Regions from separate parts of the Fictibacillus sp. 5RED26 genome, predicted to be linked through region 1. Evidence: riboswitches for the same ligand, from Rfam matches in the RefSeq annotation. Region 1 holds a riboswitch; the other holds the start of a gene.
The links. A riboswitch is a leader RNA that binds a small molecule or an ion and turns the genes downstream of it on or off. The one in region 1 is predicted to bind FMN.
Positions count from the first base shown of each region.

Region 2: it holds a riboswitch for FMN, as region 1 does, so the genes downstream of both, ribE (riboflavin synthase) here and IHV10_RS16665 (ECF transporter S component) in region 1, are expected to answer to the same signal.

Region 1 covers NZ_JACZDU010000004.1:348,948-356,946, reverse strand. The annotation lists gene IHV10_RS16670 (NupC/NupG family nucleoside CNT transporter) at 1-780, shown strand, start outside; gene IHV10_RS16665 (ECF transporter S component) at 1,132-1,710, opposite strand; FMN riboswitch at 1,898-2,043, opposite strand; gene IHV10_RS16660 (hypothetical protein) at 2,143-2,385, shown strand; gene dapF (diaminopimelate epimerase) at 2,402-3,268, shown strand; gene IHV10_RS16650 (winged helix-turn-helix transcriptional regulator) at 3,327-3,707, opposite strand; gene IHV10_RS16645 (NAD(P)H-dependent oxidoreductase) at 3,855-4,529, shown strand; gene mqnE (aminofutalosine synthase MqnE) at 4,568-5,665, opposite strand; gene IHV10_RS16635 (aspartyl-phosphate phosphatase Spo0E family protein) at 5,976-6,155, shown strand; gene IHV10_RS16630 (HesB/IscA family protein) at 6,234-6,590, shown strand; gene IHV10_RS16625 (hypothetical protein) at 6,649-6,810, opposite strand; gene IHV10_RS16620 (hypothetical protein) at 6,950-7,123, opposite strand; gene IHV10_RS16615 (NAD(P)/FAD-dependent oxidoreductase) at 7,206-7,999, opposite strand, start outside.
Region 2 covers NZ_JACZDU010000001.1:74,254-82,252, forward strand. The annotation lists gene IHV10_RS00455 (TrkH family potassium uptake protein) at 1-1,312, shown strand, start outside; FMN riboswitch at 1,367-1,514, shown strand; gene ribE (riboflavin synthase) at 1,697-2,344, shown strand; gene IHV10_RS00465 (bifunctional 3,4-dihydroxy-2-butanone-4-phosphate synthase/GTP cyclohydrolase II) at 2,356-3,549, shown strand; gene ribH (6,7-dimethyl-8-ribityllumazine synthase) at 3,566-4,033, shown strand; gene IHV10_RS00475 (ABC transporter ATP-binding protein) at 4,827-6,584, shown strand; gene IHV10_RS00480 (ABC transporter ATP-binding protein) at 6,587-7,999, shown strand, end outside.

The DNA.
Region 1 (7,999 bases):
TTAGGTCAGACAGAAGCACCTCTAGTTATTCGTCCATATATGAACCGTCTTACTCAATCTGAACTTTTTGCTGTAATGGTAGGTGGACTAGCATCAGTAGCAGGTTCTGTATTGATTGGTTATTACCTATTAGGAGTACCGTTAGAATACTTAATCGCGGCAAGCTTTATGTGTGCTCCTGCAGGACTTGCAATCGCTAAGATCATTGTTCCTGAAACAGAAGAGCCTGAAACAATGGGTGAGATCAAATTAGAACGTGATAAAGATACAGTAAACGTAATTGACGCTGCAGCAAAAGGTGCTGGAGATGGACTTCAAATCGCACTTAACGTTGGGGCAATGTTACTTGCATTCATCGCACTTATCGCTTTAGTTAACGGTATCCTTTGCGGAATCGGTGGCTGGTTCGGTTATGATATCACACTTCAACAAATTCTAGGTTATATTTTCGCTCCAATCGCATTTGTTATTGGTGTACCGTGGGAAGAAGCAGTTAAAGCCGGTACGTTCATCGGTCAAAAAATCGTATTGAATGAGTTCGTTGCTTATTCTTCATTCGCACCTCAAATTCCAGACTTAATGCCGAAAACAGTAGCGGTTGTAAGTTTCGCACTTTGTGGTTTCGCGAACCTTTCTTCGATCGCAATCCTTTTAGGTGGTCTTGGAGCAATGGCACCTACTCGTCGTCCTGACATCGCAAGACTTGGAATGCGCGCTGTAATCGCAGCTACAATCGCAAACTTACTAAGCGGTGCAATCGCAGGTATGTTTATTCTATAAAAATGGTTTCATTTTAAGATGTTCAAGCTAATGCTTGAGCATCTTTTTTTGTTAGGGAGGCTTTTAGCAGATAGCGTGCGGTGCAATTCTCTGTCACACTTGGGACATAGTCCCCTGAATAATACCAGCTAGGGTATCATCATCTATAATTAAGTCTAAGCAAACAAAATTGGGTCGAAATAAGACTTAATTAAGTCAAAACGGCGTTCAATTAAGTCTAAATTCAAAAATAAAGGCGGTTCGCTAAATTTCGACAAGCAATCTAACCGCCCGTCCAGCATAATACCCCTATCATGAACAATAAAAAAACCGCAGTGGGAATCATCCCCCCTGCGGTTTTATCTTCTATATTTAAGCCTGTTGAGCGATCTGTTTCATCACCCATGGCTGCATTCGGTTGTATAATGCTACGAATAACAGTGTAATTATTGTACCTTTTATCAAGTTAAACGGTGTTATACCTTTTAATATAAGATCAAGCATCATCTGGCTAGACATCGGATCAGCACCAAGGAACCACGTATAGGCTGGTAAGATGATTAAGTAGTTGAGCAGACCCATCATAAATGTCATCAAAACCGTTCCTAAGATCAAGCCCGCTGAAAGACGTTTAACAGAATTCTTTTTGCGGAATAAGTAGGATACTGGAAGAATGAATAGAATACCGGCCACAAAGTTTGCTAATTGGCCAACTGGTACTCCGGTAAAGCTTCCTACTATCCCGTAGTGTAGAACATTTTTTATGGCTTCCACCATAACTCCTGCCGCTGGTCCGAAAATGATTGCAGCTAGAAGTGCAGGCACCTCACTAAAATCAATCTTTAAAAATGGAGGTAACCCTGGGAACGGAAAGTCGAGCATCATCAGTACATAAGCAATCGTACTGAGCATCGATACCGCTACCATTTGTTTGATCTTTCCCTTTTGCATTGAAATCTCTCCTCTTTTGTGTTGCGCCATCTCATGATTTCGAATGCAGCACAGCCTGTTTCACACAAAAAATCCTTAGTCAGTTAATGAGACTAAGGGAGTTTGTAAGTATGATAAACAGCATGTAAAAGATGCACAAAATGGCATGCTTAAACAAAGGGTTCTAATTAGAGTTGAACCGCTGTACCTACATCTTCTCCCATCCAGACTATACTGTCGGCTCTGGAATTACACCAGATCAGCAAAAAAGAAAACTTTTTCGCTCACGGGCTGATGAAGAGGGAATCTTCATTTACCGCCGGTCGGGAATTTCACCCTGCCCCGAAGATGGATCGCTATTGTATTTTGTTACATCACCTATTATACTTTAAAAAATGTAAGTTGTGAACGAATATGCAATAACCATACCTTCCAAATAGAGGATGAACCGATATGAAATTAACATTTGAATATACATGGCCATATGAAAGAATGATGAAGGATATTTATATTTCGGAATGTCCGTTCTGCCAACGAGACAATGTATTGACTTCCTTTAAAGAAGAACAACTGAATCTTGCTCAAGAAGGAATTAAACAGATACTTATTATGCCTTGTTGTCATGGCAAGTTAACCATACTAAACGCCGACGATGATTATTTTTATACGGATGAAAAATTGAGAGGTCAATCATAAGGAGCAGGGTTAAGCGATGGATACGTTGAAATTCACAAAAATGCATGGATTAGGCAATAATTACATCTATATAAACATGTTTGAAGAGTGTATTGATGAAGCTGATCTGCCGAGGTTAGCAGCGGAAGTCTCAAATCCTTACACGGGCATCGGATCAGATGGGATGATTCTAATCTGCCCAAGCGAATTAGCGCCAGTTAAAATGAGAATCTTTAATAATGATGGTTCTGAAGCTAAAAACTGTGGTAACGGACTTCGATGTGTAGCCAAATATGCGTACGAAAACAGGTTAGTAACAGAAACCGAATTTCAGATTGAAACACTAGGTGGTTTAGTAACTGCAAAAGTAACAATAGGTAACAACAATAAAGTATCACTCGTTACGGTTAATATGGGTAACCCCATCCTTCGACCTCAAAAAATTCCTGTCACGGGATTTGACCACCTCCAACAAGTGGTGAATGAGGAAGTATCTTTTGATGGGACACCTTTAAGACTCACTGCTGTTTCCATGGGAAATCCACATGCCGTTTTCTTTGTGGATAATATTGAGAAAGCGCCTCTGCATTCGTTAGGACCAATCATCGAAAAAGATTCAATGTTTCCTGATTGGGTAAACGCAGAGTTTGTAGAAGTGGTGTCTAAAAGTGAAATGCACTTTAGAGTTTGGGAGAGAGGATCAGGTATTACACAAGCTTGTGGTACAGGAGCTTGTGCAGCAGCTGTAGCTGCCGTTCTAAACGAAGAAGCAGATAGAAATACGGATATTACTGTTCATTTAGCAGGCGGAGATCTCATCATTAACTGGAAAGATAATGGAGATATTTGGATGACTGGCCCAGCAGAAATAATCTGTACGGGTGAATATCATACTAATAGGTAGAAGGTGCACACATTAAGCCTACACCTACTAAAAAAGAAAGCAGAGATGCTTTCTTTTTTTAATCCTTAACTTCAGCCTGCTCACGATGTTGAACGATTTTCTCCGTATGTTCAATTCCCCATTGAAGCATGGACTTTATAATAGGGATCAGTGTTTCACCAAATGAAGTTAGAGAATATTCCACTTTCGGCGGGACTTGTTTATAAACTTCTCGGTGTATGATGCCGTCACGCTCTAATTCTCGTAGCTGTAGGGTAAGCATTCGCTGTGTAATTCCAGGGACGAGGCGCTTTAGTTCGTTAAAACGTATCTTGCCCTCGATCAAGTGATACAAAATAACGCTTTTCCACTTACCACCGATAATATCAAGAGTCGCTTCGACTGGACATGAATAGCCGTGAGATTGCCAATTGGAAAGGTCGAATTGTTGATTAGTCATTGAATGGCTCCTTTAGTATAAAAAATGATACTATGACACAAAAATGTGCGTACTTTTCATTTTTGTTATTACTTTTATAATATATTGTGTAGGATATCAAAACAACTTTAAATTACGTTCATAAATATTGAAGGAGAGATAAACATCATGAATAAAGAAGCTAAAAAACAAGAAATCTTAGAGGCATTTCAGTTCAGACATGCAACAAAGGAATTTGATCCAGAGAAAAAGATTTCAGATGAAGACTTTGAATTTATTTTAGAAACTGGACGTCTATCACCGAGTTCCTTCGGCTTTGAGCCTTGGCGTTTTGTTGTCATTCAAGACCCAGAGCTACGTGAACAGTTGAAACCTGTATCATGGGGCGCACAAAAACAATTGCCGACTGCGAGTCACTATATCGTGATGCTAGCACGTACGGCAGAAGATATGATGTACGATTCAGAATACATTGAGCATATCAAGAAAGATGTAAAGAATCTTCCGAAAGAAGCGTATGATGCGATCAGTGGGTTTTACAAGACATTCTTAGAATCTGACTTTAAGCTTCTTGGAAACGACCGCGCTATGGTCGATTGGGCAGCTAAACAAGTCTATATTGCACTAGGAAATATGATGACAGCTGCAGCGCAGATAGGAATTGATTCTTGCCCGATCGAAGGATTTGATCAAGAGAAAGTTCAGGCAATTTTAGAAAGAGAAGGAGTACTTCAAGGAGGAAACTTTGAAGTAGCGGTTATGGTAGGATTCGGCTATCGCGTAAATGAACCCCGTCCAAAAGTTCGTCAAGATATGAGCGATGTTGTGAAATGGATTGAGTAACGAACATAAAAAAGTGGAGGCACAATCGCCTCCACTTTTTAGTATTTTTGAATAATGTTATAAAATGTATCACGTTCTACAGGAACTTTGTTGGCTGTTTTGATCAAGTGAACAAGTTCTTTACGTGTAATCCCTGATGACGTTAATGCTCCAACAGCGTGAGAGATACGTTCCTCAATCAACGTTCCGTGGATGTCACTTGAACCGAACGTTAATGCCATTTGAGTTAACTGAACACCAATGTTGATCCAATATGCTTTGATATGGTCAAAATTATCTAGCATGAGTCGGCTGATCGCAATGGTTCTCATATCATCAAAAGCAGATGTTCTTCTCATCAATCCCATAGATTGTGTACGAGGCTGCATAGCTAACGGGATGAATACCATGAATCCGTTTGTTGAATCTTGAAGTTGGCGCAAGCGGTCCATATGAATGAGACGTTCTTCTTTCGTCTCAATAGATCCGTACAACATTGTTGCATGTGTTTTTAATCCTAAACCATGAGCGATTTCATGTGCTTCTAACCACTGATCAGTCGATGCTTTGTCTGGGCTCATTTTTAAACGGTAACGTTCGGTCAGAATCTCAGCACCACCACCAGGCAGGGTATCAAGACCTGCTTTAATCAACTCTTCTAATACTTCTTTCATAGAAAGTCCAGCTATTCTGGAGAAGAACTCGATCTCTGCACCTGTATATGCTTTAACCGTTACTTGTGGATAATGCTTTTTTAACGTTCGAATCGTATCTAGATAATAATCGAAAGGTACTTCATGATTATGGCCACCTACGATATGAAACTCTCTAATGTTATCGTTCCAGCGTTTTTCAACATAGCTCAAGAGCTGCTCATCGTTCATCGTATAAGCGCCTTCTTCACCAGGCTTACGTTTAAAGCCACAGAAACTGCAAGTAGCTTCACATACGTTAGTCGGGTTGATGTACAAGTTTTCAATGAAGTAAACGTTGTCGCCGTTCTTACGCTTATTAACCTCGTTTGCTAATGAAGCAACGCTTAGCAAATCATTCGTTTCATATAGAAATAATCCATCTTCAATCGAAAGACGCTCACCGTGAGTTATCTTCTCAGCGATTGCCTCCATACGCGTATCTAGCGTTAATATATTTGCCATTACTAATCCCCCTAATTTTTCAAATGAAATGTTCGGATGATGTACACAATTTTTTAAGAGATAGGCATAAAGCGACACTCTCTCTTTACCAAATTTATACGAATACTTATGTATTAAGAGAATTCAATACATGTCTTAATTGCATAATCATTATAATCCTATTCAAACTTTACGACAAGGGAAGCTGCTTTTACAGATATTAGCACATAAAAAGTTTAATTTTTTTATTAGTGACTCGTTGTCTAATAAATAGAAAAAATGTAAAATAAAAGGAACGGATATGTTGAAAACGAAGAGTGGAGTGACGAAAATGAAAGCCACAATACCAGCCGCTAGACTTGAAAAGATCGAACAATTAGAGGCATTGCGTAATAAAATGATACAGGCGGCGAACGTGTTAGGTCTGCAGCATCCAATGGTGTTAAAATATAGTAGAAAAATTGATGAGACACATAATAAGATTATGGAAATGCAGCAAAAAACCAACTAATCGAAAGCCGATTCCTTGAGGGCTTATTTAAGAGTCGTTATACTATAGATATAGATCCTTATAAGAGGAGTGATCACGATGATCGTTGAAATAACAGATAGTGCAGCGAGTCGAATTAAAGAAATGCTTGCTGATGAAGAAGATCAAAATCAATTTCTCCGTGTAGCGGTAAAAGGCGGCGGATGTACAGGACTTTCTTATGGCATGGGTTTCGATAGTGATAAAAGTGACTCAGACCGAGAAGAGATGATTGAAGGAATCCGCGTGGTTGTGGATGAAGAAAGTGCAAAAGTCCTAAAAGGAACAGTTGTCGACTTTAAACAGAACATGATGGGTGGAGGGTTTACGATTACAAACCCGAACGCAATCGCATCATGTGGCTGTGGATCTTCTTTCCGAACAGCGACAAACGCTGGAACACCAGAAGAGTGTTAAATAAAGTGCGATAATAAAAGCTCCTGCCTCTTATTCAAGAGGCAGGAGCTTTTTTGAGCTAAATGATATTAAAAATAAAAAGCACCCCAAGTATATCTGATAAAACAGCAGCACCGATAAGTAAGAATTTCTTTTGTTTGTGTTGCTCTTTTAAACCAAGAGGCATCAAAAAGGTACCAAGGATAAAGAAAACAATTCCAAGTATTAAATTAATCTCCATTATGTAAGTCTCCTTATCTAAAAAAAGATATAAGAAAACCCGGCGCGCCAACACCGGGTAAAAATTCATATGAGTCAGCGGCACTTGTCCGCCTCAAATACCATGATAACAGAACTAAAGGTTGCTAACCATATGCAATTTATTCCACTGTGTATTTTTCTAGATCTTGTAGCAACTCAGATAAACGTGGAATTTCTTTTTTCGTATCTTCTAGGAAAGATTCGTCTGATATATGAAGCTGATTGATGATCCTTTGCATTTCCTGAAGGCAGTCAGCAGCATGCATTTCCTCTTCAGTAAATTGTCTGTTCATATCTACTCTCTCCCTTATATGACTATTTGAATGATTGAAAATAAAAAGGCGCAGGAGCTTGTTACCCCGCGCCAATAAAAGTTTAGAATAAGCTAGTACTGTGTAAAGGTTGTGTCTTAGCGTTTGGATCGATGTATGATTTAGCATTGTTGATTGCCGTAGGCGCTTCACCAAAACCTGAAGCGATCAACTTTACTTTACCATCATACGTACATACATCACCAGCAGCATAAATCCCTTTTATATTTGTTTCCATTTTTGAGTTAACCACGATTGAGTTTTTTTGAATATCTAACCCCCATGTTTTAATTGGACCTAGAGAGGAGATGAAACCATAGTTTACAACTACAGCATCCACTTCAACGGTCTCTTTAACATCTCCATTCTCTAAAACAACAGCTGAGATATTCTCTCCATCACCGATCAACTCTGTAATTTGATAAGGGGTTTTAACTGCAACTTTTGAATTCATTAACTGCTCGACGCTATGTTCATGAGCACGAAACTTATCACGTCTGTGTGTTAACGTAACTTGTGGAGAAATAGGCTCAAGCATCAATGACCAATCAAGAGCTGAATCTCCGCCACCACAAACTAAAACGCGTTTTCCTGCGAATGCATTCAAATCATTTACGAAATAATGAAGGTTTTTCCCTTCGTATTGTTGAGCGGTTGCCAGTTCTAAACGACGAGGCTGGAATGCACCTACGCCTGCCGTAATTAAAACGGCTTTGCTGTAATGCACGCTTTTATCTGTTGTTAACTCAAAGATTTCTTCGCTTTTTTCAACATTTTGAACCGATTCTTCTAGAACGACTGTTGGGTTAAACTGCATCGCTTGCTCTTTAAGATTATTGACGAGTTCTTGAGCAAGTA
Region 2 (7,999 bases), on a different contig from region 1:
GCTAATCGTCATCTTTTATTTATTGTCCGTTTTAGTAGCGACTATTCTTTTAAGCTTGCCGGTCGGTCATAACGAAGGAGTAGAGTTGAAATTTATCGATGCCCTGTTTACCGCCGTGAGTGCAGTTAGTGTAACAGGTCTAACTTCTGTTAATATCTCAGAAACGTTTAATCAAGTTGGAGTCGTCCTTCTTGCCATCATCGTGCAGATTGGTGGGATCGGCGTTATGACGCTCGGTACAGCCATTTGGCTTTTAATCGGTAAACGTATTGGGATGAGAGAGCGTCAATTGATTATGACAGACCAGAATCAATCTACACTTGCTGGGCTTGTTCAGTTGATGAAGCAAATACTAACACTCATTATTGGAATTGAAATCGTAGGAACAGTATTGTTCTTTATCTTGTTTCAGCCTTATTATGATACAGAAATAGAAGTGCTCTATCACGCATTCTTCGCAGCAGTTACAGCAACAACGAATGCAGGTTTTGATATAACGGGAAGTTCATTGATCCCGTTTCGTCATGATTATCTTGTTCAGATCGTTACGATGTTTTTGATTACATCCGGTGCTATTGGATTTCCTGTATTAGTAGAGATCAATAACTTTATTAAAGAGCGTAAGTATTTAGAGCGTTATACGTTCACTCTTTTTACGAAAGTTACAACAACTACATTTGCGTTATTAGTTATTACAGGAGCCATAGGGATTTATGTACTAGAGATGAATGCATTCTTCGAAGGTAAGTCTTGGCATGAAACAATCTTTTATTCGTTGTTTCAGTCTGTTACCACACGAAGTGGAGGCCTATCCACGATGGACGTCTCGGAATTCACAGTACCAACACTTCTCTTCTTAGGAGTGATGATGTTTATTGGTGCTTCTCCAAGCTCAGTAGGTGGGGGGATTCGTACGACGACTTTTGCTGTAGCATTATTAGCAATCCTCTTTTATGCGAAGGGTAGAAACACGATAAAAATCTTTAAGCGTGAGATATACCCTGAAGATATACACAAGTCGTTTATTGTTATTATCGTTGCGATGGTGCTCTGTACGACATCCACTATTATCTTAGCGATTACTGACCCTATGCCGATCGAGTACTTATTCTTTGAGGTATGTTCAGCTTTCGGAACTACAGGGCTTTCCACTGGAATTACAGGTCAGTTGAGCTCAACAGGTAAAGTGATCTTAATGCTTCTGATGTTTATTGGAAGAATTGGCGTACTTTCATTCTTGTTCATTATCCGAGGAAAAGTGGTTACAGAGCACATTCATTACCCGAAAGAAAAATTAATTATTGGCCAATAAAAGTGATCACGTTTGAATTCACGCTGCTGTTTACTTATAATGAACATAAGTAAATAAGTCCTTCGGGGTCGGGTGAAATTCCCAACCGGCGGTGATGAGGCTTCAGCCTCTCAGTCCGTGACCCGGTTTTGCATGTAGCAGAAACGGTGGATTCGGTGCAATTCCGAAGCCGACAGTATAGTCTGGATGGGAGAAGGAACGTGAACACTTTTAGAATACCTGTGTTTGAAATAGGTATATTTAAAGGTTTATTTCGTTATATTCTTAACATTTAAAACCCCGGAAGCAATCTGTTTCCGGGGTTATTTGTATTAAGAAAAAAAGGACTCCTGCTTATGCATATTTACGATGATACTTACGTCATACGAGGGGAGGGAAAGCTTTTTGTTTACAGGCATTATCGAAGAAAAAGGTACGATAAAATCAATTTCTAAAGGCAACGAAACGATTGTTCTTACTGTTACAGCCCAAGAAGTATTAAAAGATGTAAACCTTGGAGACAGTATCGCAGTTAACGGTGTTTGTCTAACCGTAACTTCTTTTAGTAAAAGAGAGTTCACGGTAGATGTTATGCCAGAGACGTTTCGTTCATCCACATTGAGATTGTTAAACAACCGTGATTTGGTCAATCTTGAACGAGCGATGGCTGCAGGTGGCCGGTTCGGTGGACATTTTGTTTCCGGGCATGTGGATGGGACAGGAACAATCATTGAAAAGCGTCCAGAGAGAAATGCCATCTATTATACGATTGTGTTACCTGACCATCTGATGCGTTATTTTATGTTGAAAGGCTCTGTATGTGTAGATGGAACGAGTCTCACTATTTTTGAAGTGACCGAAAGTACAATTACTGTTTCATTGATTCCTCATACAGCAGAACACACGATCTTAGGGTCGAAAGGAACGGGTGACATCGTGAATATCGAATGCGACATGCTCGCAAAGTATGTACACAATATGTTGTCGCCGAAAGAAGAAACTACACAAAAGTCAAAGCTGTCTCTTGATTTCTTACAAGAGCACGGATTTTAGGAGGAGAGTTCATGTTTCACTCCATAGAAGAAGCAGTGGCAGATCTTAAAGAAGGAAAAATTGTGATCGTAGTAGATGACGAAGATCGTGAAAACGAGGGTGACTTTGTAGCACTCGCAGAAGGTATAACTCCTGAAACCATTAATTTTATGGTGACACATGGCAGAGGTTTAGTGTGTACACCGATCTCAGAAGAAATTGCGTTAAAGCTTGATCTTTCACCGATGGTAGTAGCCAACACAGATTCGCATGGCACGGCTTTTACGATAAGCGTCGATCATATTTCAACAACAACAGGTATTTCGGCTCAAGAGAGAGCGTCTACAGTACGTGAGCTTGTGAATGCAGATTCCCTACCTTCTGATTTCAAACGACCTGGTCATATTTTTCCGTTGATCGGAAAAAACGGTGGTGTGTTGCGAAGAGCAGGCCATACGGAAGCAGCCATCGATCTTGCACAAATGGCAGGCAGCAAATCGGCTGGTGTTATCTGTGAAATTATGAAAGAAGACGGAACGATGGCTCGTGTTCCTGAACTAGTCGAGCTTGCGAAACAACATAATATGAAGCTGATCACGATCAAAGACCTCATTACGTACCGAAACAAAACTGAGCAGATGGTAAAGCGTGAAGTAGAGATTAATCTGCCTACAGAGTTTGGAGATTTTAAAGCGATCGGTTTTTCGAATGTATTAGATGAGAAAGAACATGTTGCACTCGTTAAAGGTGAGGTTGCAACCGGAGAACCAGTTTTAGTCCGCGTTCATTCGGAGTGCTTAACAGGTGATGTATTTGGTTCAGCTCGTTGTGATTGTGGTTCACAGCTTCACGCAGCTCTTTCACAGATAGAAAAAGAAGGCCGTGGCGTTTTGCTGTACATGAGACAAGAAGGACGCGGCATCGGACTCATCAATAAGATGAAAGCTTATAAACTTCAAGAAGAGGGTCTTGATACGGTTGAGGCAAATGAGCAGCTCGGGTTCGCGCCAGATCTGCGTGATTATGGCATAGGAGCTCAAATTTTAAAGGACCTTGGTATCAGTAAGATGAAACTGCTGACGAACAATCCAAGAAAGATTGCTGGCTTAAAAGGGTATGACTTAGAAGTGACCGATCGTGTGGCGCTTCAGATGCCTCATAACAAGAACAACGAAGATTATCTAAAAACAAAAAAGAGCAAATTGGGGCATATGCTTCATTTTTAAATCAGGAGGAATAGTCATGGCAAAATTATTTGAAGGACATTTAGTTGGTACAGGATTAAAAGTAGGTATCGTAGCAGGACGTTTTAATGACTTTATTTCAGATAAATTAGTTTCAGGTGCACAAGATGCATTCAAGAGACATGGTATTTCTGAAGATGATGTAGATATCGCTTGGGTACCTGGAGCGTTTGAGATACCGCTGATCGCTAAAAAGATGGCAGATAGCGGTAACTATGATGCTGTGATTACGTTAGGAGCAGTTATCCGCGGATCCACTCCGCACTTTGATTACGTATGTAATGAGGCAGCGAAAGGAGTCGCTCAAGCATCCATGACGAGCGGTGTTCCTGTAATCTTTGGCGTCTTGACAGTGGATTCAATTGAACAAGCGATTGAGCGTGCAGGAACGAAAGCAGGAAACAAAGGCTGGGAAGCTGCTGTGTCAGCTATTGAAATGGCAAACTTAACGCGTCAGTTAGGATAAATTGTATGTGTGTGAAAGCCCGTCACTTTTTTAGTGACGGGTTTTTGTATGTTTTATAAACCGATGATTTGCGAGTTTGTCGAGGGGTGTCGACTCGTGGATAACTTTTGGATTGAGAGCATGAACTCGTGGATTAAGTGTGAAAACTCGTGGATTGAGAGCAAAAACTCGTGGATTGAAAGTGAAAACTTCTGGATTGAAAGTAAATAATGATAGGTACATACGAAAACGCTGTAGATTGAAGCGGCAACCTCACTTCAAGCACTCTTCTAAAGCAAAAATTAATAGCGTTTTAAATAATTTTAAGCATATCCAAAAGCAATTGACATAGTTATTAGAATAGTGTTAAGATTACCAAAGTTACAAACTACAAAATTATGGAAAGGATGGTTGTGTCATGGTGAAAGAAATGATTGTTACTCAAATTGCGGTCACTGTTGTAATCAACGATGACTCTACAATTTCATACCATGGCCTGCCGGAAGAGATGTATTAGGATTATCAATCTATATATCTGCCTTTTCTACATACATGTTTGTACGCAGGTCACCCCAGTCGTGACGTGTGTTTTTTTGTGATTTTAAGCATACCGAGTTCGAATGGTATGCTTTTTTATTTTCGTTTGCACAGAAGAGTCAATCTTCTTTTTGCAATAGATTCACGAAACAATAGGAGGAGAAAAAATGAAAAGAAAATCATTTAATGTGTGGCTAGAACGCAAGGATCATACACTTTTTGGGTAGCTTCGTTAAACAACTGTTTAAGAGGATGGTAGATCGAGAGGAGAGACATTATGTTTTCAGTTTTAGGAAAATTAGCTTGGTTTTTTAAGAAACATTGGATACGTTACACGGTTGCGGTAGTGCTGCTGACTGGTGTTGGGATCATTGAGATCATCCCACCGAAACTCATCGGTAATATTATTGACTCCATTCATATGGGCACGATCACAAAAGAAGACATGATGCGGACTCTTGGAATCTTTGTAGCTGTCCTAATTTCGATGTACATTACGATGTACATCTGGATGTATCAGCTTTTTGGAGGCGCTTTTATTATCGAGCGTTCGATGCGATCAAGTTTTATGCGTCACTTATTAAAGATGACTCCTACATTTTTTGAGAAAAATCGAACAGGAGATCTGATGGCACGTGCTACAAACGATTTAAAAGCAATCTCTATGACTGCAGGATTCGGAATTTTAACACTTGTAGATTCGAGTTTGTTCATGTTAACGATCCTGTTTGTGATGGGATTCATGATCAGTTGGAAATTGACGTTTGCAGCGCTTATTCCACTGCCGATCATCGCGTTTATTATTAAAAAATACGGAAAAAAAGTACATCAGCGTTTTACCGTTGCCCAAGATGCCTTTGGAGAAATGAACGATTCAGTTCTTGAAAGCATTCAAGGAGTACGTGTTATTCGTGCTTATGTTCAGGAAGAAGAAGATGTAGCACGCTTCAATAAGGTAACAGAAGATGTATTTGAAAAGAACTTGGCTGTATCGAGAATTGACGCCTTGTTCGAGCCAACGATAAAAGTATTAGTAGGAATGAGTTATTTGATCGGTTTAGGATATGGAGCATACATGGTCTTTCATAAGACGATCACACTTGGTGAGCTTGTTACGTTCAACGTGTACTTGGGCATGCTGATCTGGCCGATGATCGCGATCGGTGAGCTCATTAATATTATGGAACGTGGAAGTGCATCACTTGATCGTGTTAATGAAACGCTTAGCTATGAACCTGATGTAAAAAACGCAGAAGACCTTGTCCCATTAAAAGATCCAGGAACAATAGCATTTGAAGATGTGACTTTCCGTTATCCTTCTTCTGAAACAGATAACTTAAAAAACATCAACGTTAAGGTGGAAAAGGGAGCAACGCTTGGGATCGTTGGCCGAACAGGAAGCGGAAAAACAACACTTCTTAAACAGCTTTTAAGAGAGTATCCAGCTGGAAAAGGGAATATTTCGTTCTCTGGTGTGGGCATTGAAGATATCGCTTTAGAAGATCTACAAGGATGGATCGGATACGTACCGCAGGATGCTATTCTTTTCTCCAAAACGGTGGAGGAAAATATCCTGTTTGGGAATAGCACGGCAGGTGTTGATAAATTGAATCATGTTATGGAGATGGCGTCCTTTAGAAAAGATGTTCAGCACCTTCCTGAAGGATTGAACACGCTCGTAGGTGAAAAAGGTGTGGCGTTATCAGGAGGACAGAAGCAGCGTGTGTCTATTGCACGAGCATTATGTGTGGATCCAGAAATTTTGATATTAGATGATGCGCTTTCTGCTGTTGATGCGAAGACGGAGACTTCAATCATCGGTAACATCCGTAAAGAACGCGCTGGGAAAACAACTTTTATAACAACACACCGACTGTCTGCAGTTGAACACGCAGACTGGATCATCGTTATTGATGACGGAGCGATCGTTGATGAAGGCAGACATGAGGATTTAATAGCTAGAGATGGCTGGTATAAAGAACAGCACGAACGTCAGCAGATCGAACAAAACTTAAATGATAATAAGGCGGTGTAGCCATGAACGTTGGAAAACGCCTGTTTCAATACGCACTTCACTATAAAAAGAACTTTATTCTCGGGCTTCTGATGCTGACCGTTGCCATTGGGGCGGAGCTGACCGGACCGTTTATCGCAAAGACGATGATCGATGACCATATTCTTGGGATCGAAAGGCCGTGGCATCAAGTAGATAATGAAGAAAAAGCAGCAGTGAAATACGATGGAAACTGGTATAAACGAAGTGATCATTTTGATCCAGGAGAAGATAAAGGAAAAGAAATACGAGTTATACAAGTGAAACGAGACTATTTTGTTGTACCAAACAAAATATCTTTTGATGGGGAACGAAAAGCGAGTAACGGAGAAGTGACGATTTCTTTTAAAGGAAAATCAGAAACCTATTCGGCAGATAAACTCAGTACGAGTGAAACATTTGCTTTTTATAAGCCAGAAATAGCGGGAATCATGAAACTGACTATGATTTACTTGGGCCTTCTCGTTTTTGCATCATTCTTTCAGTATGGTCAGCGCTATATGCTGCAGCGCTCGTCAAATCTGGTTATCAAGAAGATTCGTCAAGATGTATTCGCCCACGTTCAGCGTGTAGCGATCACATATTTTGATAATCAGCCTGCTGGGAAAATCGTTTCTCGTATTACGAATGATACGGAAGCGATCAAGGAATTATTCATTAACGTACTAGCTAACTTTTTTACAGGAATCATCTATCTGACGGGAATTTTCATCGCGTTGTTCTTGCTTGATCCTAAGCTTGCAACGATCTGTTTGATTCTTGTACCGATCCTCGTCGTTTGGATCATCGTATACAGGAAATTCGCGTCTAAATACAATCATAGAATTCGTTCTACGCTTAGTGATATTAACGGAATGATAAACGAATCGATCAACGGTATGACAATCATTCAAGCATTTAAGCGCCAAAAAGAGACTTCTGAAGAATTTGAAAAGATGAATAAAGAATACTTCACCTTTCAAAACAAGCTGTTAAGTCTTAACGCGATGACGGGACATAACCTTGTGTTGTTATTAAAGAACCTTGCGTTTATGGCATTCATCTGGCATTTTGCAGGTCAGGCACTCGGTGTAGGTTCTGTTATTTCGATCGGTGTGCTATACGCCTTTGTTGATTATTTAAACCGTATGTTCCATCCGGTAACAGGTATGGTTAATCAGCTTGCACAGCTTGAGCAGGCACTAGTATCTGCAGAGCGAGTATTCGTTCTGATGGATGAGCCAGGACAGAAAGTGACGGAGACAGAGATTGAACGTTACAAAGGAAATGTTGAGTTTCAAGATGTTACGTTCAGTTATGTAGAAGGGGAACCAGTCCTTAAAAATATAGCTTTCGAAGCAAACCAAGGTGAGACGGTGGCACTTGTCGGTCACACTGGTTCTGGTAAAAGCTCTATC